One region of the Paenibacillus sp. FSL P2-0136 genome, then DNA from elsewhere that is predicted to be linked to it. Evidence: riboswitches for the same ligand, from Rfam matches in the RefSeq annotation. Region 1 holds a riboswitch; each other region holds the start of a gene.
What was found. Region 1 has a riboswitch for cyclic di-GMP ahead of NYE26_RS29385 (flagellar assembly protein A). Riboswitches for the same ligand answer to the same signal wherever they lie in the genome.
Positions count from the first base shown of each region.

Region 2: linked by a shared signal. The riboswitch ahead of NYE26_RS00380 (anti-repressor SinI family protein) and the one ahead of NYE26_RS29385 (flagellar assembly protein A) in region 1 are both predicted to bind cyclic di-GMP.
Region 3: linked by a shared signal. The riboswitch ahead of NYE26_RS00830 (choice-of-anchor A family protein) and the one ahead of NYE26_RS29385 (flagellar assembly protein A) in region 1 are both predicted to bind cyclic di-GMP.
Region 4: linked by a shared signal. The riboswitch ahead of NYE26_RS01640 (transglutaminase-like domain-containing protein) and the one ahead of NYE26_RS29385 (flagellar assembly protein A) in region 1 are both predicted to bind cyclic di-GMP.

Region 1 is NZ_CP150244.1:6,892,409-6,897,608, reverse strand. Features, by position in the region: gene NYE26_RS29390 (aldo/keto reductase) at 1-74, opposite strand, end outside; gene NYE26_RS29385 (flagellar assembly protein A) at 105-1,754, opposite strand; cyclic di-GMP riboswitch class I at 1,832-1,924, opposite strand; gene NYE26_RS29380 (isochorismatase family cysteine hydrolase) at 2,429-3,112, shown strand; gene NYE26_RS29375 (ABC transporter substrate-binding protein) at 3,138-4,151, shown strand; gene NYE26_RS29370 (ABC transporter ATP-binding protein) at 4,166-4,975, shown strand; gene NYE26_RS29365 (ABC transporter permease) at 4,972-5,200, shown strand, end outside.
Region 2 is NZ_CP150244.1:92,693-97,892, forward strand. Features, by position in the region: gene NYE26_RS00375 (2-oxoglutarate dehydrogenase E1 component) at 1-1,346, opposite strand, end outside; cyclic di-GMP riboswitch class I at 1,842-1,945, shown strand; gene NYE26_RS00380 (anti-repressor SinI family protein) at 1,980-2,123, shown strand; gene NYE26_RS00385 (helix-turn-helix domain-containing protein) at 2,269-2,601, opposite strand; gene NYE26_RS00390 (TasA family protein) at 2,924-3,514, opposite strand; gene NYE26_RS00395 (TasA family protein) at 3,552-4,148, opposite strand; gene NYE26_RS00400 (signal peptidase I) at 4,248-4,850, opposite strand; gene NYE26_RS00405 (hypothetical protein) at 4,852-5,200, opposite strand, start outside.
Region 3 is NZ_CP150244.1:194,139-199,338, forward strand. Features, by position in the region: gene NYE26_RS00805 (sugar phosphate isomerase/epimerase) at 1-375, shown strand, start outside; tRNA gene NYE26_RS00810 (tRNA-Thr) at 464-535, shown strand; gene NYE26_RS00815 (YukJ family protein) at 923-1,669, opposite strand; gene NYE26_RS00820 (ASCH domain-containing protein) at 1,766-2,188, shown strand; gene NYE26_RS00825 (hypothetical protein) at 2,551-2,916, opposite strand; cyclic di-GMP riboswitch class I at 3,666-3,758, shown strand; gene NYE26_RS00830 (choice-of-anchor A family protein) at 3,840-5,200, shown strand, end outside.
Region 4 is NZ_CP150244.1:391,293-396,492, forward strand. Features, by position in the region: gene NYE26_RS01620 (glycosyltransferase family 39 protein) at 1-318, shown strand, start outside; gene NYE26_RS01625 (glycosyltransferase family 2 protein) at 415-1,392, shown strand; gene NYE26_RS01630 (GtrA family protein) at 1,382-1,786, shown strand; gene NYE26_RS01635 (class D sortase) at 1,855-2,508, shown strand; cyclic di-GMP riboswitch class I at 2,634-2,715, shown strand; cyclic di-GMP riboswitch class I at 2,789-2,869, shown strand; gene NYE26_RS01640 (transglutaminase-like domain-containing protein) at 2,883-3,692, shown strand; rRNA gene NYE26_RS01645 (16S ribosomal RNA) at 4,059-5,200, shown strand, end outside.

The sequences.
Region 1 (5,200 bases):
TTGCCGAAGGAATTGGTTCCAAGACCCAGGGCGGACACCTGCAGGCCGCTATTGCCCAGACGGTTATATCGCACGCTCTCACTTCTCCTTATATAGTAGTAGTCTTAGCAGGAATCACGCACAAGCAGCTTGCCGCCGGACTCCAGGCGGCTGTCCTGTGACCGGGCGAGATTAATCACCGCATGCTCCTCCTGGAGCAGCTCAATCTCCTCACCCAGCTTAAGCAGCAGCCTGGAGAAGCGGCTTAGGACACTGTCCGTGATGTACCCGGTGAATTGTCCCGGATGGGCGAATACCTCAAGCATCTGCCAGAGCTGGTCCGTGCCGGAGCCGAACGCCCCGTTCATACGGCTTAGCGCAGCCTGAAGATCACGGATCAGGCTGCCCAAGTGGCTGTATTTATCCTCCAGCAGCAGCATGACTACCAGGCCGTAATTCACGGATTGCTGGCGGGATTCCACATTCTTGGCCAGCTGGCGCGCCGCCTCAAGCAGTCCGTCCGTCTCTGTCCGCAGCAGGCTTGCGAGGCTGTGCAGACGATGCTGCATTACCCCGGCGTGCCCGGCGTACAGGCCGCTGCCGGTGACCTGGCCGCTAACGTAAATACTGCCGGTGGCTATAATTGTAGATTTGCGGATATCGCCATAGACGTACACATTCCCAAGGGCTTCAATTCGTACAGGTCCTTCCAGATCTCCCGGTACAATGATGTCACCTGCGAACATAACATCGCCCGCAGGATCTGTCATCTCTCTGGCCAGAAGACTGACCGGAGGGAAGTCACATATCCGGACGCTGCCGCTTCCTCCGCAGATACGGGGCCTGCCGGTGTGCCGGGCTACGATATTACCACAGGGAAGGAGCTTGGCATGATTACCGGCAGCAAAGTAGATATCCTGTGGCGGGGGAGGGGGCAGGACCCTTCCGTCTGTGTCGAGGCCGGGAATGCCTTCTTCCGGCGGCAGCTTGCGGGCGAAGACTTCGCCTGCAAAGGCAAAGGGGGCTCCCGGGAAACGGAGATACTCCAAGGGTTCCGCAGGCTTCTGACCCCGGGCTCCCTGTCCCTGAAGCATCCGGTTCCCCTCCAGTGTATGCTCAGGCAGCAGGAATTCCAGCCGGGCTTCCTTGCCGGGCAGCGGGGCTCTGCCTTCAGCGATGCATACGGGAAGATATGTAGGGTTCGTAAGCTCCGCGTACAGGGCGGGAATGTTCAGGTTGCGCAGAATAAAACGGTTGTCCAGTGAGGCGATAATCTGTTCTATGGTGAGCGTGGACAGCAGCATCGCCGGATTGGGCTGGGCACGGACGACCGCTTCGAAGGCGGCGGGGCAGTTGACCAGATTCCAGGCGTACTTCTCTGCACGGTATAAAGTGAAGTGGACCTTGAGCTTGTCAGGCGATACGGTAATTTCATATTGGGGCTTCTCACAGATCTCCCAAGTGATATAATCCGCCCTGGTCACCTCGGTTGGCTCTGTAACGGTCTTCCAGTTGATCTTCAGGACAACAGGGTGGACCGCAGAAATGCGGGCGGGAGCACCTCCGGGGAGCGGGGGAGTAATGAATATCTGGTTGTCCTGCACGAGGATAATTCCATTCTTATCTCCAGTTGTCCCGTCAGAAGCTCGGCCCTCCACAGAGAATGAATCCAGGAGACCTTTACGTTCGAGCATCAGGGACTCTACGAATTCATATCGGCTTGGTTCGATATCCTGCTGCGGCATGGTTGTAACCTCACTTTTTCGTATGATCAATGGCAATTCGTACAGAAAAAGAACATCATCAAGCCTGGGAGGCTTTCCCTCCTGAATAGCTGGCTTAAGTGGTCTCTATTGGCAGCCTGGCAACCGTAAACGCAGATTCCGGCGTTCTTAGGCCCATAGCTTTGCGTCCTGCCCTTTCGGGGAGTTTGCCTTTAGAAATAGATCAATGATATACATCCTGTAGAGGTGGGAGTTATGGTCGACTGTAATCGACAAAAAGAGTCATAAATAGTTCTTACGCGTCATTAACTTCTGCAAACAAGCTTAATTCTAGTACTTAAAGAGCTATTTTTCAACTATATTATGCCTATTTATCAAAAAACTCGAAATATGCAGCTCTATTTCGACAAAAAAACTGGTTTCCCAGCGCTTACAGCTTATGGAAGAGTCAGGGGGAGGAAAGTATGAGCATTCAACTGTTGGGACACCCTGGGCTTGGTAAGACTCGGAGTGTTCTTTTTTGATAAGCAGTTTTGCGGGTGTTAATGTTATGTATATGTTAACTATGTAAATAAACACAAACATTCAGTGTATTATTTCGTAATAAAACCGAAGACATCGCAAATTCATTGTAATATAATCTAACTCATATCAAGGAAACGCGAATTAATGTTAACTAATATAACATTAATGGAGATAGCGACATCAGGAGAGGAGCATAAACCATGCAGATTGCAGCAACACCTTACATCTGGCCTTATGACGGGGCTGTGGACCCGGCGAAGACAGCGCTGATGATTATCGACATGCAGACGGATTTTTGCGGCAAGGGCGGTTACGTCGAGAGAATGGGTTATGACCTCTCATTAACAGCGAGGGCGATCCAGCCCATTCAGCGGCTGCTGGCCCGTATCCGGGACATCGAAGGCTTCACCGTGATCCATACCCGCGAGGGACATAAGCCGGATCTGTCGGATCTGCCGGCGAACAAGCAGTGGCGCAGCCGCCAGATCGGAGCCGAGATCGGCTCCGAAGGACCGGCGGGACGAATCCTCGTGCGGGGGGAGCGCGGCTGGCAGATCATTGAGGAGCTGGCGCCTGCCCACGGAGAGTACATTATAGACAAGCCGGGCAAAGGGAGCTTTTACGCAACAGACCTGGACCTGATCCTGAAGAATAAAGGAATTACCCATCTGATTCTGACCGGTATTACTACCGATGTCTGTGTACACACCACGATGAGGGAAGCCAATGACCGCGGGTACGAGTGTCTGATCCTTGCAGATTGTACAGGAGCAACGGATGAAGCGAATCACCTGGCGGCGCTGAGTATGGTTCAAATGCAGGGCGGGGTGTTCGGCAGTGTAAGTGATTCACAAGCGGTGCTGAAGGCGCTGGAGCAATACTAAATCATTCATAAACGGGGGAATAACCATGTGGAACAAGTCCAGAACGAAAGCGCTGATGCTGTTAACCTCGCTAATGCTGCTCCTGACCGCCTGCGGTAACAATACGGAAGCCGGGAAGGCTGAAGGTCAGGGAGCGGAAGGCTCGGGCGAGCTGAAAAAGGTGGTGCTCCGGCTGAAGTGGATTCACCAGGCGCAGTTTGCCGGCTTTTATACCGCGGTGGAAAAAGGCTTCTATAAAGAAGCGGGGCTGGATGTTGAGATCCGCCCGGGGGGCTCGGATTTCCCGGCTGTGCAGATGGTAGCTTCCGGCAGTGAGGAGTTCGGAGTTACCGGTGCCGACCAGATCGTCATCGCCAGAGAGAAAGGCGTCCCGGTCAAAGCGTTGTCCGCGATCTACCGCAAAACCCCGTTCGTCATGTTCACGCTCAAAGAGTCCGGGATCAAGACGATGGAGGATCTGGTCGGGCAAAAGGTAGGCATTAAGCTGGGCGGCAATGAAGAGCTGACCTTCCGGGCCATGGAGAAAAGCGCGGGTATCGACCCTTCGCAAATCGAAGAGATGCCGGTCAAATATGATCTGAGTCCGCTGTTAACCGGTCAGGTCAAGGCTTGGCCCGGATATGTCATTAATGAAGTGCTGGCTGTAGAGGAGCAGGGCAAGGAAGTGAATATTATCGACCCGAACGACTACGGCATCAATTTCTATGCCGATACCTTGTTCACTACGGAGTCTATCATCAAGAAGGACCCGGAGATGGTCACAAGCTTCGTGCAGGCGTCTATGCAGGGCTGGGATTATGCAGTGAAGCATCCGGAGGAGGCAGCCGAATTTGGTCTGAAGTATGGCGAGAAGCTGGATCTGAAGCATGAGGTCAATATGATGAAGGCCAGCATTCCGCTGCTTGATCCGGAGAAGCTCCCGCTGGGCTCAATGGACGAGGCATCTTGGGAGACATTGCAGAAGAATCTGGTCGAGCTGGGATTTGTGAAAAAGGAACAGGACATCGGCGGATTGTTCACCAACGAGTTTTTGAAATAAGGAGGGGACCGACAATGACAACAGCGATCAAAGAACAGTTGGATGCTGCCGCCGCGCAGCATCCCGGTACCCGGGAAACCATGCTCTCCCTGCGCAATTGCTCTCTGTCCTTCGGCAACGTGCCTGTGCTGAATCAGGTCAGTCTTGATGTATACCGCAATGAGTTCATTTCGATCCTCGGACCGAGCGGCTGCGGGAAATCCACGACACTGCGGCTGATGCTGCGGCTGTTAAGCCCGGAGACCGGTGGAGAGGTGGCGTATGCTTCACCTGATCTGTCCCTGGGCATGGTCTTTCAGAAGCCGGTCCTGATGCCGTGGCTCAGCGCGTTACAGAATGTCATGCTGCCGCTGGAGCTGGGCGAGAAGAAGAAGTTCAGCAAAGCCGAGGCACGTGAAAAAGCAGAAAGTGCACTGCGCCTGGTCGGCCTCCAGGATTATCTGAACCACTTCCCGCATCAGCTCAGCGGCGGGATGCAGCAGCGGGCAGCGATTGCCCGGGCGCTGGCGGCCGATCCGACGGTGCTGCTGATGGATGAGCCGTTCGGCGCGCTGGATGAGCTGACGCGTGAGAAGCTTAATTTCGAGCTGCTGCGGCTGTGGGAGAGCCCGGAGACCAGTCTAAGCAGCATTGTGATGGTCACCCATTCGATCCATGAATCCGCGCTGCTGTCGGACCGGGTCGTGATGATGTCTCCCCGGCCTGCCGGTGTGACGGATATCATTCCGGTGACGCTGCCCTCCCCGCGTGAGGCGGGCATGGAGGAGCTGCCGGAATTCCACCGGATTGTCAAGGAACTGAGAAAGCGGGTGAAGCATCTATGACGGTCAAAATCAAAGACACCCTGTACCCGGTCACGTTTGCGCTCGGCTTCCTGCTGCTGTGGGAGCTGGCTGTACGTCTCCTGTCGGTTCCTATGTATCTGCTGCCTGCGCCTACGCAGGTAGTCTCGGCTATTAATGGCTCGCTCTGGTCGCATACACTGGTTACGCTGGGCGAAGCCCTGACCGGGTTCATTCTCGCCAATATCCTCGGCCTGGCTACTGCAG
Region 2 (5,200 bases), 860 kb from region 1:
ATATGGCGGTAAGCGCTGGCCAGACGGACTGCGGCAATGCAGGCTTCCGGGTCATCGGCATTGACATGCACAACCGGAATCTCATACCCTTTGGCCAGGTCGCTGGCATAATGGGTGGAGCGGGAATCCTCGCTCTCGGTGGTGAAGCCGATCCGGTTATTGACGATAATATGCACGGTACCGCCATTCTGATAACCCTGCAATTTGCCGATATTAAGCGTCTCAGCCACAATACCTTCGCCAGGGAAGGCTGCATCGCCGTGCATCAGCACAGCCATAGCCTTGCTTGTGTTCAGCTTAGGCAGTCCCGGAGCGTTGCGTTCTTCCTGTGCGGCGCGTGTGAAGCCCTCGACTACAGGATTGACGAATTCAAGATGGCTGGGGTTATTGGCCAGCGTGATCCGGGTACGTACGGTTTCGCCTTCGCGGACGGCACGGTCAGCCCCGAGATGGTACTTCACATCACCGCTCCACCCGTAAGTCACGCCCATGGAGCCTTCCGAAGGGAACAGCTCTTTGTTCGGCGAATGATGGAACTCTGAGAAAATAATATCATAAGGCTTGCCCAGAATATGGGCCAGCACATTAAGTCTTCCGCGGTGGGCCATACCCATCAGGATATGCTCGGCGCCGTCATGCGCGGCAGCCCGCACAATCTCATCCAGCATCGGCACAAGGGCATCATTGCCCTCCAGGCTGAAGCGCTTTTGGCCGACGAAGGTCTTGTGCAGGAAGGTCTCGAAATGCTCCACCTGAACCAGCCGCTTCAGCAGCTCTTTGCGTTCTGTATTATTCAGCGGGGCAGGGGAGGTCATCGATTCCGCCTGGCTGTTGAGCCAACGCAGCTCGCGTTCATCATGCACATGCCCGAATTCATAAGCAATGGTCTGTGTATAGGCCTGGCGCATTCTGTGGACGGCATCCATCGCGGTATGCACATCCGCAGGGGCATTATCCCAGATCAGCGAAGCGGGCAGGGCATTAAGATCCTCACGGGTAAGCTCGTAGGTCTCCAGCTCCAGCCATTTGGCCATCGGGTTCGTGCTGCGCTCCAGCGGGTCAATGTCTGCGGCCATATGGCCATATATTCGAATATTGGCGATCAGCTTCGAGGCCTTGACAGCCTTCTTGAGCCACTCGGCATCTGCTGATACGGCAGGCCTTGGAGCCCTCTCGGCATCGGGTGCCAGTGGAGGGGGGCCGGATACGGTGAAGAGATCGCGGTAATGCTGTTCAACAGAAGAGGGGTCCTTGACAAATTGCTCATATCTTTCTTGGATGTAGCCCAGGTTGGGGCCGTAGTATTTGCTCCATACTGTGTCGTTATAGGGCTCTTTGACTGCCATGAATAGGTCCTCCTAACGGATAAACTCCACGCGAGGCATCCAGTGTGCCACTTGGCGGAGCTGCAAATGTTTGCGGTTTCATTCTCATCCTATTGTGCTACTTTCCGGCGGGGTAATCAATTCATACTTTCGGTCAATCCGTTCGCAATTTGGCATGATTCATTACAGTATTCATACGGAACTATCATAAATAGAAAAAACTCATATAACAGCCCGTTATACATACAAATGGGTAATTGTCTCTATACGATGTTGCGTGCAGCGGCAAGTCGGGGCGGATGGGGTTCCCTTTAGTATAATTAAACTATTAGCTAGTGTTTGAACTTGGAACTGGAAATATTTATACAAGCCGCTGGCAATTTCAGCTAAGTTTCCTCACATTTTTTCATAAAAAAATTCCAGAAAACGACACACTAATTGCGTATGATCTTGTATAATGTTATTGCGGAGAACGGTTTCATCGATTCTTGCCAGATCCTTTCATGATGGAAAGGGTCCAGTAAAAGGTAAACCTGCCGAAAGACAGGGGCACAAAGTCTCGGATCTAAAGTAGAAATACTACAAAGTAGCAATACTACTATGATGGCCGGACTGCCTGGGGACGCGAAAATTCTAGGAGGAGATTTCTTGGATATGTCCAACCAGGGGAATGACGAGCTGCAGGCAGTAGATCTGGATTTAGAATGGGTGCACTTGCTGATGTCTGCCAAGCAGGCGGGGATCGCGGCGGAGGATATCCGCCGGTTTCTAAGTGAGAAGGCGCTCCAGGCGATGTAAGGGCGGTCATCATTGTTCGGATACATACAGAAAAGGCACAGCGTCCGGTACGCTGTGCCTTTTCTGTATGCCGCTTGAAAGGCTGCCTTCGCCGAAGGCGGCCTCCCTGCCGTGCGGAATCTTCCCTGTGGCATATAATGCCCGTCTAGTTGTCCTTTTGTTCCATGCGCCATTTCTGGTAATCGAGGAATTCCTTGAATTCGCGTTTGCTTATACCGGAGGCCATGGCCTCCTGAACAAGCCGGAACCATTCCCCGTCCAGAGCCTGTTCTTCCGTCTCTGCCAGTCCGCCATACAACAGTGCATGAATGGATACCTGAAGCGCGTCAGCGATTTTTTCGATGAATTGAATGGAGGGGTTGGATTGAATGTTCCGTTCCACATTACTGAGGTATGATTTCGCCACATCAGCCTTATCGGCAAGCTCGGATAACGAATAGCCCTTCTCCAGCCGGAGTTTGTGGATGCGGCTTCCCATAGTATCTGACACGATTACAACGCCCTCCGTACTTTTTTTGGTGAAAAATAAGAAGTTATATGCTTTGCGCTATACATTCTCCTTATCTTTCTCGTTGAAACGGTACCGCCCGTTCAAAGTAAGCAAAGCCGTTTTCTCTTGTCAGTATAACAAAAATCCGCAAAACGGACAAAAATCCTTGAACCCGGCAGCGGGAAAAAAGAAACGGCATACCCGGCCCGGATGAGGGAGGATATGCCGTCTTGATGGATTGCTGAAACGCTGCCTTCCTAATAAAAGGTGGCAGCAAAGCCATTTTCACTTGTATAGGCTGGCCCCTGATCTACTTGGCTTCTCCCACTCCTTGAAGAGCATCGAAGGTCCAGTTCAGAGCTAAGCCGTCACCCTGGAAAATGTTCTGATCGAGCGTGTTGTCTACGAATTCGAAGGCGATCTTGAAGGTCTTGGACCCGGCGGCGGCAATCCCTCCTGGCAGTACACCTGCTGCTACGAGATCGTAGCTGGGGGTATTTTTCAGATCCTTCAGGGAGATCTCGGACAGCACATGACCGCTTAATGATCCGCCGGTGTACGTATTATCGAGGAGCTTGACCTTGAAGTGGTCTCCGAGATCCTGGCCCGCGTTATCGCCCTTGGCATCGGTCACGGTGTAAGTGGTGGCAAGCTTGAGGAATTTGATATCCAGTGTGCCGTCATTGGACAAGGTGAAGGTGCGGACGGTGTAGTCTCCCGGCTTCAGATTCGTCAGCGCTACCGGAGTATTGAAGGAAGAGCCGAGCTTCAGCGTACCCGCTGCGAAGGTTGCCGTGCTGGTAGCTGTGGAGCTGAAGTAAGCGAAGGTGCCCCCGCCGATTAAAGACAAGCCCAGTGCTGCCGATGCTACGCCAAGACCCAATGTTTTTTTGATACCCATTATTTATTTCCTCCTCGAATGGTTTGTTTTTGTGGAATTATTTGAGCGTGCCTTTTTCCTGGTTGGCTTCGAAATTCAGAGTCAGTGCAAGCGTGTCGCCCTGATAATAGTTCTGCGGCTGGAGGGTCTCCTTGAAGGCGAACTGGATGGTCAGGTTATCCGAGGTGCCGGCTTTGATGCCGGACTTCTCTCCGCCTAAGATCGCTCCGAGAATTCCCCGGGCCACCAGATCGGGACTCTCCTGCTCCAGATCGGCCAGCGAGATGACCAGGAGCGGCGATTCCTTCTTATCCTTGTTCACGAGGAAGGTCACAATAATATCATCCTTGAAATTATGGGAGCCGTTGTCTCCCTGGGCGTCTGTAATGGCCGATGAGGTGCGCAGTACCACTTTGGGAATATTGAGCGTCCCGTCATTTTTAAGTTTGAAGTCCCGTAAGACCGTATCACCCGGCTTGAGATTGCTGAGATTAACAATGACGGAGGGGTCAGATTGCAGTGATAGGGTTCCGTTGTTAAAAGAAGCTGAGGAAGTAGAAGTGCTGCTGAAGTAAGCGAAGGTGCCTCCGCCGACCAGGGTTAAGCCTAATGCTGCCGATACAACGCCGAGACCTAATGTTTTTTTGACGTTCATTTGTTCATCCCTCTCTTATGAGTCTGCTTTGTGCATAGCCGGTGCTTCCGGCAAGCTGTATTGTGGCTCCGCGTTTCGTAAACGGGAGAGAACAATTGATCATTGTACGAGATCAGTCAGAGTATCCGGCCCGCCGCTGCTGGCTGCGGATGACGGGGCATTCTTCTTTTCCAGTGCTGCAACGGCCTTCCAGGAAGAATACAGCGCGTAGAGAAGCAGGAGCAGTCCGGGAATAATCATCAGCACTACGCTTCCGGCTTTGGAGACTGCGAAGCTCATGGCATAGCCCGCATAGGGGACGGTCACGCCGGTGTACTCACCTACCACATTCGTGGAACTGACGGCTGCGGTGTCGGCTGAATCATTATTGTCGCCCTTGGTGGTGTAGCTGGCTTCCCCCAGAGCACTGTTCAGCTCGGCATCGACCACGCGGTGGGTAATCAGAATATTATCGGGATTCAGAAAAGTGATCACATCGCCCTTCTGGAACCGGGTCATATCCCCGCCCGGCTTAATGGCCACAATGGAACCGGTCTGGATGCCGGGCTCCATGGAGCCGGATAATACCGTCTTGATCTGGTAGCCGAAGAAGGAGGGCTCGCCGCCGGAGGCCTTGGAGATCACAACGGCTGTGATCAGCACCAGGAACACTATTAGAATCAGAGTGGAAATTATCGTATTGGCTATTTTTCGGATGCGCATCTTATTCGCCGCCTTTGCTGGTGTCGGATTGTGGAGCCGGTGTAGCTGTAGGAGCAGGCTGCGCGCCGTCCATTACAGTGCCTGGAATTACGCTGCCGGGTAATGGATCTGGAGTTGCCTCCGGTAAAAGAATCTCAGACGCCGGAGTGGCAGTGGGAATAACCTCTGCTGCTGAAGAAGCTGTGGGGACTGGATTGTCCTCTACAGGCGCTTCGGGAGCGGGCACCTCTGTCGGCTGGCTTTTGTCAGGAGGACTGGTTGCGGTCGGCTGGTTCTGGGCTTGTTCATGCTCCAGCTTCAGCGCTTCGTCAGCAGCCTTCTGCTTCTCTATGGCGAGCCGCTGGGCTTCC
Region 3 (5,200 bases), 970 kb from region 1:
CACAACCATGATTATGAATTCAAAGAGGTTGACGGCAAGGCGGTCATCGATATCTGGCTGGAGCAGATTCCTGCCGAGCATATGCTGGCTGAGTTTGATCTGGGATGGGTATACAGGGGTGGAGCCTGGCCCGTTGATTATGTGTCACGGTACGCCGGCCGTGTTCCGCTGGTTCACATTAAGGACTTCGGAGCAGACAATGAGGAGACCGATCTCGGAAAGGGAGAGGTCGATTTCCGGAGCGTCTTCGAGATCGCGGAGCAGAGCGGAATTCTCTATTATATTGTGGAGCAAGAGGCATATGAGGTATCTTCTCTTGCAAGCGCTAAGCTCGCGCTGGATTATTTCCGCGGGCTGGGGCTGATGCAGGGCTGATGACACAGCAACCAGCGGAAAAAGGGCTTGCGTTTTCCGCTGGAAGAGTTATAATATTTTGTGTTTGGCAGGACAGCAAAGCCTGTTCGCTGGTGTAGCTCAGGGGTAGAGCAACGCACTCGTAATGCGTAGGCCGGGGGTTCAATTCCCTTCACCAGCATCCTTACAAAGTCGATAGTGGCGCGGGTTTCCGGTTCTGGGGACCGCGTTTTTTTATTGTATAGGAAACTATAGTATCCTGCTGCTGTGGAAAAGGTGAGTGTAAAGTTATTGAAATCGTATACAATTGGCTGGTACAGCGGCATATGGACTAAATGTATGTGAAAAACAGCATACATTATGCTCGCAAGTAGGCGCATGGCCCGATGTATGTGAAAAACAGCATACATTATGCTCTCAAGCAGGCACACGGCCCGAATGTATGTGGAAAACAGCATACATTGTGCTTGCAAGCAGGCACACGGCCCGAATGTATGTGGAAAACAGCATACATTGTGTTTGCGCGCAGGTAATCTCATTCACCCGCAGGGTAATTTTGTTCTTGGCCTTAAGCGTGATTATGACCGCATTCACTAACCGGCTTGGTGGCATCTCCCTGGCCGTTAGTACACCAGGATTGGGACTGGAAGGCCAGGAAGATAGCCACCCATCTGTGCTCATTCTCGAAATGAATAAGGACGCCGCCGTCTTGCCATGTGCCATTTTCACTGGCGTACCCGCCCGCATTGCCTTGGTTCATATGAATATTATGAACGCCCTGCCCAGGGGAGAAGCCGAAGTACTTATCGGGCTTATCCTCTTCGGGTCCCCAAGGCTCGCCGAATACGTACAGGGTTGCATCCTGTTCCTGTGCCTCCTTGAGATAAGAGGTGATTTTGTCATAAAGATTGTTGCGGGGATCGCTGTTTTCGGGTTCATTCCGGTTCGTATTAGGCAGAGCTACCATCTTACTGGGAATCACCAGGTTTCCCCTGATATAATCAAGGGCAAGGCTCCGGTTATGTCCGGTGATCTTCGTGAAGCCGGATTCAAGCGTGAGCCAACGGGCCGTTTCTTCCGCTTTGAAATCTTCGCCCACATAATAAAGCACCTGATTTGCAGTGTCCTCCGGTAAATGTTCCGCTTTTGCGCTTGATCTGATATTGATAGCCACCCTGTACTTTTTATTAATATCACCTTCAACCTCAACCAGTACCTGGACATGATTATTTTTGACACCTAGCTTATATATGGTATCCTCATTGGATAATTTGCATTTTAATACCCCGTACCCTTGATCTAATCCGTTACCCATAGTTCGTCAGTCCCCCTTCTTAGCTATTAATGTTTCCCATAGAAGGTCATAGTAATTCTAAGTAAAAGGTGTTCAACATAGGAGGTAAGCTGCATTATGAAATGCCTAACCATTCGCCAGCCGTGGGCCACGTTAATTGCGCTGGGAGAAAAACAAATCGAAACCCGGACCTGGCGGACCGCCCACCGGGGAGAGTTAGCCATTCATGCCGGGATGCAGGTGAATAAGGCGATCTGCCGGACGGAGCCGTATCAGTCGTTGCTGGCCCGTCACGGCTACACTGCGGACAACCTGCCGACGGGCAAGATCATTGCAGTCAGCCGCATTGCGGATTGCTGTGAGGTGACGCCGGAGCTTTCGCAGCAAGGCTGGCCGGGCGGCAATGAATATGTATTCGGCAATTATGCCGAAGGAAGGTATGCCTGGATGCTGGAGGAGGTTGTTCCGCTGGTACATCCCATACCTGCTAAGGGACGTCTGGGTTTCTGGGAATATCCGGTGCTGGAAGAGGAATTGTGAATTTTTTGACGGCAATGTGAAGAAAAATTGCTCCAGATTGGCTGTCAGCTGGTATAATTGGGATATTCGGCGGGAAATCTTCCTATATATAAGGAGAGTTGTGCTCTGAGGCGGTCTACCGCTGGAGAGGGGCAGAAATGCCGGGAAGGAGCGTATGCATAATAGATGGGAAGCCTTCTAATTGCATGGCTTTGTATGCTTTGTTTGTTTCTTGCGTTCAGGGATCAGGTAAGCCGGAGAATCCTGTACCCGGTAGCTGTGGTGGTGATATGCGGCACATTGGGGTATTGGACGTTGTTAATGTAACCGCATCCCGGTGATCATTTAATGCAGAAGTCTGCCGCTTGCGGCAGGCTTCTTTGTTAGCGCTGCTCCATCTTCTCCATACCCAGATATCTGCGCATATGCAGAGTGGCCTGGGCGGCAATCACATCATCCAGCAGCAGCATCCGTTCGTGATAGCCCCTGCAGACAAATTTGGCTTCAACACCCGTCTCCAACCGCTGCTGCTCATAGACCTTCAGACCACGGGCGCGCATTCCGGCACGGACCTCCCGCAGATCGGCAGAAGCGGCATGAGCGGCCGACTGGATTACCTCCAGATAAGGTGCAGGCGTGCGCAGCTCAGAGGCTATAGCAGAAGCATCGCGCTCGAAGGCGGATAGAATAAGCGGCAGCAAAATATAGGATTTGACCAGCAGGTTATCCTGGCTCTCTGCTCTTTGCATCCTTCTCAACCCCTCAAAGAGAACGTATATTCGCATTGTAACTCATCCTTCAAAAAATAATCAATGGTTTTATAAATTAACTCAAATAATGTGATATATTTCACAAAAAAATAAGATGAATTATTTTATATTAAAATTGAAATATTAAAGATTGATAAATAAATCAGCTCAAAGGAGAATGGCAATGAGTCATGAAGGAAGCCTCCGCCGTGGTTTGGTATTCGGGATCATTCTAAGTGTTCCGCTCTGGGTATCGATGATTGGCTGGGTTCAGCTGTTCGGGTCTGCCTAGGCGACATTTTATTCAAAATATATGAAGTCTATTAGCAGGTGTCGTCCCTATGGGCGGCACTTTTTTTGGAGCTGAGATGCCCAAAAATAGGTAAAATTGCATTGAACAGGAGCAGATAATGAGTAGGGGTGGGCTGAGGGCGATAAAATAGGACGAATGCATCAAATTTTAATGATATAAATTGATAGTATTATAGAAAAGAGAGACAAACGGCTATAGCCAATCCTCTGATTTCTCGACTTTTTTCGTCAGTAGATAAAAAAGAGACTCGCCCCTGAACCCTTATGGTACAAGGGATCAATGAGCAACCATCGTAAAAAATAATTTCAAAAAATATACTGGGAGTGGATTGACAATAGGGTGGGAGAGCGGATAAACTGAAATTAGTACAAAAGTAACAAATGTCATAGACTCAACAATGATCTTACATAAGCAAATCTCAATTGCATACCGAAATCATGTACAAACGCAAACCGTATCGAAAGAACGGGACGCAAAGTCAGGAATCTACTGTCTCTAAAGTTGAGGCTAGGGTCGTCCGGCCGCCGTGAAGCTAACCCTTCGTGGCGGTCTTTTTGTTGTTATAGTCGCGTGACAGATTCATAGAATAGTAACTAGGAGGTGTGGACTATTGAAAAAAGGAGTACGTAAAACAGCCGCCATCATTATGGCGGGCCTATTGACCGTATCCAGTGCTTTTACGTGGGGTACGGATGTCAAAGCAGCTTCAGGGGTGCCGTATACGCCAACACCGGTTTTGGGGGTCGCAGGGAATTTTAATGCTTTTATCCTCGGGGATTTTAAACAAGCCAATGATCAGATTGAAGGCCGCCTGGCAGCGGCGGGGGACATTACCCTCTCCGGAGGTTACGGAGTAGCTAGGGCATACAGGGATGCTTCGCCGACGGATGTACTTGTGGCCGGTAAGAATTTTGTACATTTAGGCAGTGGAGAGATCTATGGAAATGTGGTATTTGGGGATAGCTTTACAGCCAATGAGCCTGGTGTCAACATCAAAGGCGGGAAGAAAAATGCCAGCCCGATTGATTTTGCAGCCGAGCAGCAAGCTCTGATCTCCCGTTCCACAGAGTATGGGGCCTTGGCTGACACGAATGAGATCGGCAATAACAATTATGGACAGCTCAAGATAAGTGCACCGGATCGTTTCAATGTAGTTCATTTGGATGCCTCGACACTGGCGAAGACCAACTATATCGAATTCAACATTGCACAGAACGCTACGCTGATTATTAATATAAGCGGGTCTACAGTCAATGTGCCGAGCTTTGCAATGAATAACGGCAGAGCCAGTCAGGTATTGTTCAACTTTTACGAAGCTTCTGAGGTGAATATCGCTTATACCTCATTCTTCGGGACGATCCTCGCACCTAGAGCGGATGTTCATTATGCCGGAGCAGAGTTGTACGGGACTCTGATTGCAAAATCTTTTAGCGGCGGGGTAGAGATGCACCTGGGATTGTACGAGGGAGAGGGGCCGCCGCCGAGTCCGACGCCGACCGCAACGCCGACACCTAGTCCATCACCGACACCAACGCCGACAGTGAAACCAACACCGACGGTAACGCCAACACCGACTGTGAAACCAACACCAACGGTAACGCCTACACCTACAGTGAAGCCAACGCCGACGGTAACGCCTGCACCTACAGTGAAGCCAACACCGACGGTAACGCCGACTCCAACTGTGAAGCCAACACCGACCATAAAACCGTCACCTACACCTGTGTGCACTCCAACTCCAAAGCCAACGCCGACTGTAAAGCCGACACCAACGCCGACCGTGAAGCCGACACCAACGCCAACGGTGAAGCCGACGCCAACGCCAACTGTGAAGCCGACACCAACGCCGACCGTGAAGCCAACACCAACGCCGACCGTGAAGCCAACACCAACACCGACTGTGAAGCCGACGCCAACACCGACTGTGAAGCCGACGCCAACGCCAACCGTGAAGCCGACACCAACGCCGAC
Region 4 (5,200 bases), 1.2 Mb from region 1:
TTCACCCTGAAGCGCCGGGACAAGAGCCTGTATATGATTTGGATCGGCTTTTTCTCACAATATGTTCCATGGATGCTTGTGCCGCGTGAGACCTTCCTGTACCATTACTTTGCGATGGTGCCGTTTATGATTCTATCCATTGTGTACATCCTGAAGCTGCTTGACGGCAGGTTCCAGGGTGCCAAATATCTGCGGTACGCCTATGTTGCGGCCGCCGCCATCCTGTTTGTAATGTTCTATCCGGTATTGTCCGGCATGCAGGTGAACAGCAGTTATATCATTCATGTACTTCGCTGGTTCCCTTCCTGGGTATTCTAGGAGGGGAGCTGTAAGAGCCGTATAGTTGCTCAAAGCTGATGTTGATGAAGCGCATCAAGGAAGCTGTGGCTTACAATAAATTGAGGAGGAACCCTTGTGAAGGCCAGATATAGTGTAATTGTGCCCATGTATAATGAGGAGGAAGTCATTCAGATAACTTACGAACGGCTCAAAAAAGTAATGGATGAGTGCGGGGATTCCTATGAGCTCGTGTTCGTCAATGACGGCAGCCGGGACCGTACGGCTGAGATTATGCGCGAAATCAGTAATAGGGATGAGCATGTCAAGCTGATTGACTTCTCCCGTAACTTCGGCCATCAGGTGGCGATTACGGCGGGTATGGATTATGCTGAAGGCCAGGCTGTTGTGGTGATTGACGCAGATCTCCAGGACCCGCCGGAGGTCATCCTGCAGATGATCGCCAAGTGGAAGGAAGGCTATGAGGTAGTCTATGCCAAGCGGCTGAAGCGCCACGGAGAGACCTTCTTTAAGAAGGTGACAGCCAAAATCTTTTACCGTCTGCTCAGCAGCATGACCAGTGTGGAGATTCCCACAGATACCGGGGACTTCCGGCTCATCGACCGTAAGGTCTGCGATGTGCTGCGCGGTCTGAAGGAGAAGAACCGTTATGTACGGGGGCTGGTAAGCTGGGTCGGCTTCCGGCAGACCATGGTGGAATATGTGCGGGAGGAACGCTTCGCCGGGGAGACGAAATATCCGCTCAAAAAAATGATCCGCTTTGCGCTCGACGGAATCACCTCCTTCTCGCACAAGCCGCTCAAAATCGCCTCTTATGTCGGCTTCTTCCTGTCCTTCTCCAGCTTCATCTACCTGTTCCTGGTCTTATTCCAGAAAGTCTTCACCTCTTGGACTGTGCCGGGCTGGGCATCTATTGTCGGGGTGAACCTGCTGTTTAACGGCATTGTGCTGATGCTGCTGGGCGTGATCGGGGAATACATCGGACGGATCTATGATGAATCTAAGGATAGACCGCTTTATATCGTACGCGAGACCCGAGGCTACCCGGAGGCAGAGGCCGAAGACACGCGGAAGGCAAGCGATTATGCAAGATAAGGCTTGGCGGGCAGGGATGATCCAGTTTCTGAAATTCAATGCGGTGGGCCTGCTTAACACGTTCATAGATTTTGCGGTATTTACCCTGCTTCATTCCCTGGGGATGCTTAACACCCCTGCACAGATTATTTCCTACAGTGCCGGGACGGCCAACAGCTTTTTCTGGAATAAGAAGGTGACCTTCAAGGGAAGGGACAGAGGCGGGGATGGCCGCTTTGACCGGATGCAGCTGGTGAGATTTATTGTGCTGAATCTGATGGTGCTGGGCATTTCGGTGCTGCTGATTCATCTGCTGACTGACCGGCTGGGCGTCCAGGTGCTGATGGCCAAGGTGCTGGTTACCTTTGTTACAGTAATCATTAATTTCTTTGGAAGCCGGAAGTGGGTATTCTAAAGAGAGCGTATATCTTCCCCGTATTCTGCGGAGGAAAGCACTTATTCTATGTTGCGGAGGCGATTGTCATGCGGAAGTTATCCTATTTGATTATACTTGCCGGGGTCCTGATTATGCTCTACCCCAAAGGAAGCGAATGGTACGAGGACCGTCAGCAGCAGAAGCTGCTGGAAGAGGCTGAACAGGCCTATAGTGAAATCGTTCCTTCGGCTACGGCTCCTGCCAGCCAGGATCTGAGCAAGCCTTATGCAGAAGTCACCCAGCTGCTGGCGGAAGAGTCTGGTGCGGAAGAGCCGGTGCCCACTACAGCGCCCGAGATTGAAGTGGGAGGCAAAATCACCGCTATTATTGAAATCGATAAAATCGATCTGAAGCTGCCTGTACTGGAGGGCGCCACTAAGACCAATATGAAGCATGCGGCGGCGCATATGAAGGAGACAGCTCCGATTGGCGCGGTAGGCAATGCAGCGATTGCGGCACATCGGTCAAGAACGGCAGGGCGGCTGTTCAACAGACTGGATGAGGTCGGTAAAGGGGATGCCATTACTGTTATTACAAGCGGACAGGAATACAAATATGTTGTATATGATGTATCTATTGTAGAGCCTACCGATATTTCAGTACTGAAGGGTAAGGATGATGATAAGATTCTGACCCTCATTACCTGTGATCCGCTTGTCAACCCTACCCACAGACTCATTATTCATGCAAAGTTGACCTGATTGTCATAGGACAATGCTGAGAAAGGTCAAAAAACATAAAATTTTAGTCTATTTTTGCGGGAATCTAGTGATTTGGGTCTTGCTAATAGATTGAGATATGGTAAGCTATAACTATGAAAGCTAATACACGATAACGGCAAACCTATCGAAAGGTAGGGACGCAAAGCTACAGGGCCTTCCCGTCATGGATGGCAGCCAGTTACCGAATGAAGAGGCTTTTTTTGTTTGTTTTCATTCTGAATCTGTCATTATGTGGCAGTAGATTGGACAGATAAAGCTTATACGATAACGGCAAACCTATCGAAAGGTAGGGACGCAAAGCTAAAGGGCCTTCCCGTAAGAATGGCAGCCAGCTACCGAAAGGGGTTTTATCCATGAAGAAGTTTTATTTAATGCTGATTACACTTTTTGTGATCGTCACTTCCGTGCAGACAGGCACTGCTCAAGCAGCAAATGCAGATTCAAGCTGGTTAAATGTTGGACAACTTGATCAAGGAGTTATCGGGGTTTCGTACGATGTTCCTAAGGACAAGAAGATGAAGCTCATGATTACCAAGGACAATAACAGCTATACTTACAACTTATACACTTCCAAACCGACCGAGACGTTCCCGCTGCAACAAGGTAATGGCTCTTACAAGGTCTCCGTTCTTGAGAATACTACCGGTAACAAATACAAAGTACTATCTTCCGAGACTGTATCTCTCTCAATGAGCAATGTGAATGCCGTATATTTGAGCTCTGTACAGAATGTAAAGTGGAGTTCTTCCGATAAATCCGTTCAAAAGGCAGCACAGCTTACAAAGGGTCTGACCACAGATGCAGACAAAGTTAAGGCTATCTATAATTACATCGTAGCTAACGTGAAATATGACTACTCTCTGGCCAACAGCGTAAGCACAGATTATATTCCGAACAACGACAACACACTGGCTACCAACAAAGGTATCTGCTACGATTACGCTTCCTTGTTCGCTACTATGCTCCGCAGTGAAGGGATTCCAACCAAGTTGGTTATGGGGAATACAAGCTATGTAACTTCATACCATGCCTGGAACGAAGTGTTCCTGAACGGCAAATGGGTGACGATTGATACTACAGTGGATGCAGGTCTGGGTAAGAAAACAGCATCAACAGAACTGATCAAATCAGCAAGCAAATATACTGCAGCGAAATTCTACTAAGAATAGCTGTAACTATAGCATTATCTGAGAATAGCCCGCTTAGTCATTAAGCGGGTTATTTTTATTTATATAAAGGTTGCTTTTTAATAGAAGGATAGGTTATTATAAATAAGCGTTGTTGGAGCGGCAAAGGAAATGAGAGATTACTTAAATAAGTGATTTCAAAAATAAAGCTTGCATTGCTCAGATGAACGTGATATATTATAAGAGTTGCTGGTGACGACAACATCGACACTAACAACGAGCTTGATCTTTGAAAACTGAACAACGAGTGAGTATCTGGAGATCGCTTCGGTGAGATCCAAAAATGAGAATGTAAATTCTCGTCAGATGTTTCAAAATGAGCAATCGCTCTTTCTAAATACCAATTTGGAGAGTTTGATCCTGGCTCAGGACGAACGCTGGCGGCATGCCTAATACATGCAAGTCGAGCGGAGTTTGAGAGGAAGCTTGCTTCCTTTCAGACTTAGCGGCGGACGGGTGAGTAACACGTAGGCAACCTGCCCTCAAGCCTGGGATAACTACCGGAAACGGTAGCTAATACCGGATAATTTCTTTTTTCTCCTGAGAGAAGAATGAAAGGCGGAGCAATCTGCTGCTTGGGGATGGGCCTGCGGCGCATTAGCTAGTTGGTGGGGTAACGGCCCACCAAGGCGACGATGCGTAGCCGACCTGAGAGGGTGAACGGCCACACTGGGACTGAGACACGGCCCAGACTCCTACGGGAGGCAGCAGTAGGGAATCTTCCGCAATGGGCGCAAGCCTGACGGAGCAATGCCGCGTGAGTGATGAAGGTTTTCGGATCGTAAAGCTCTGTTGCCAGGGAAGAACGTCCGGTAGAGTAACTGCTACCGGAGTGACGGTACCTGAGAAGAAAGCCCCGGCTAACTACGTGCCAGCAGCCGCGGTAATACGTAGGGGGCAAGCGTTGTCCGGAATTATTGGGCGTAAAGCGCGCGCAGGCGGTTATTTAAGTCTGGTGTTTAAACCTTGGGCTCAACCTGAGGTCGCACTGGAAACTGGGTGACTTGAGTACAGAAGAGGAAAGTGGAATTCCACGTGTAGCGGTGAAATGCGTAGATATGTGGAGGAACACCAGTGGCGAAGGCGACTTTCTGGGCTGTAACTGACGCTGAGGCGCGAAAGCGTGGGGAGCAAACAGGATTAGATACCCTGGTAGTCCACGCCGTAAACGATGAGTGCTAGGTGTTAGGGGTTTCGATACCCTTGGTGCCGAAGTTAACACAGTAAGCACTCCGCCTGGGGAGTACGGTCGCAAGACTGAAACTCAAAGGAATTGACGGGGACCCGCACAAGCAGTGGAGTATGTGGTTTAATTCGAAGCAACGCGAAGAACCTTACCAGGTCTTGACATCCAACTAACGAAGCAGAGATGCATCAGGTGCCCTTCGGGGAAAGTTGAGACAGGTGGTGCATGGTTGTCGTCAGCTCGTGTCGTGAGATGTTGGGTTAAGTCCCGCAACGAGCGCAACCCTTGACTTTAGTTG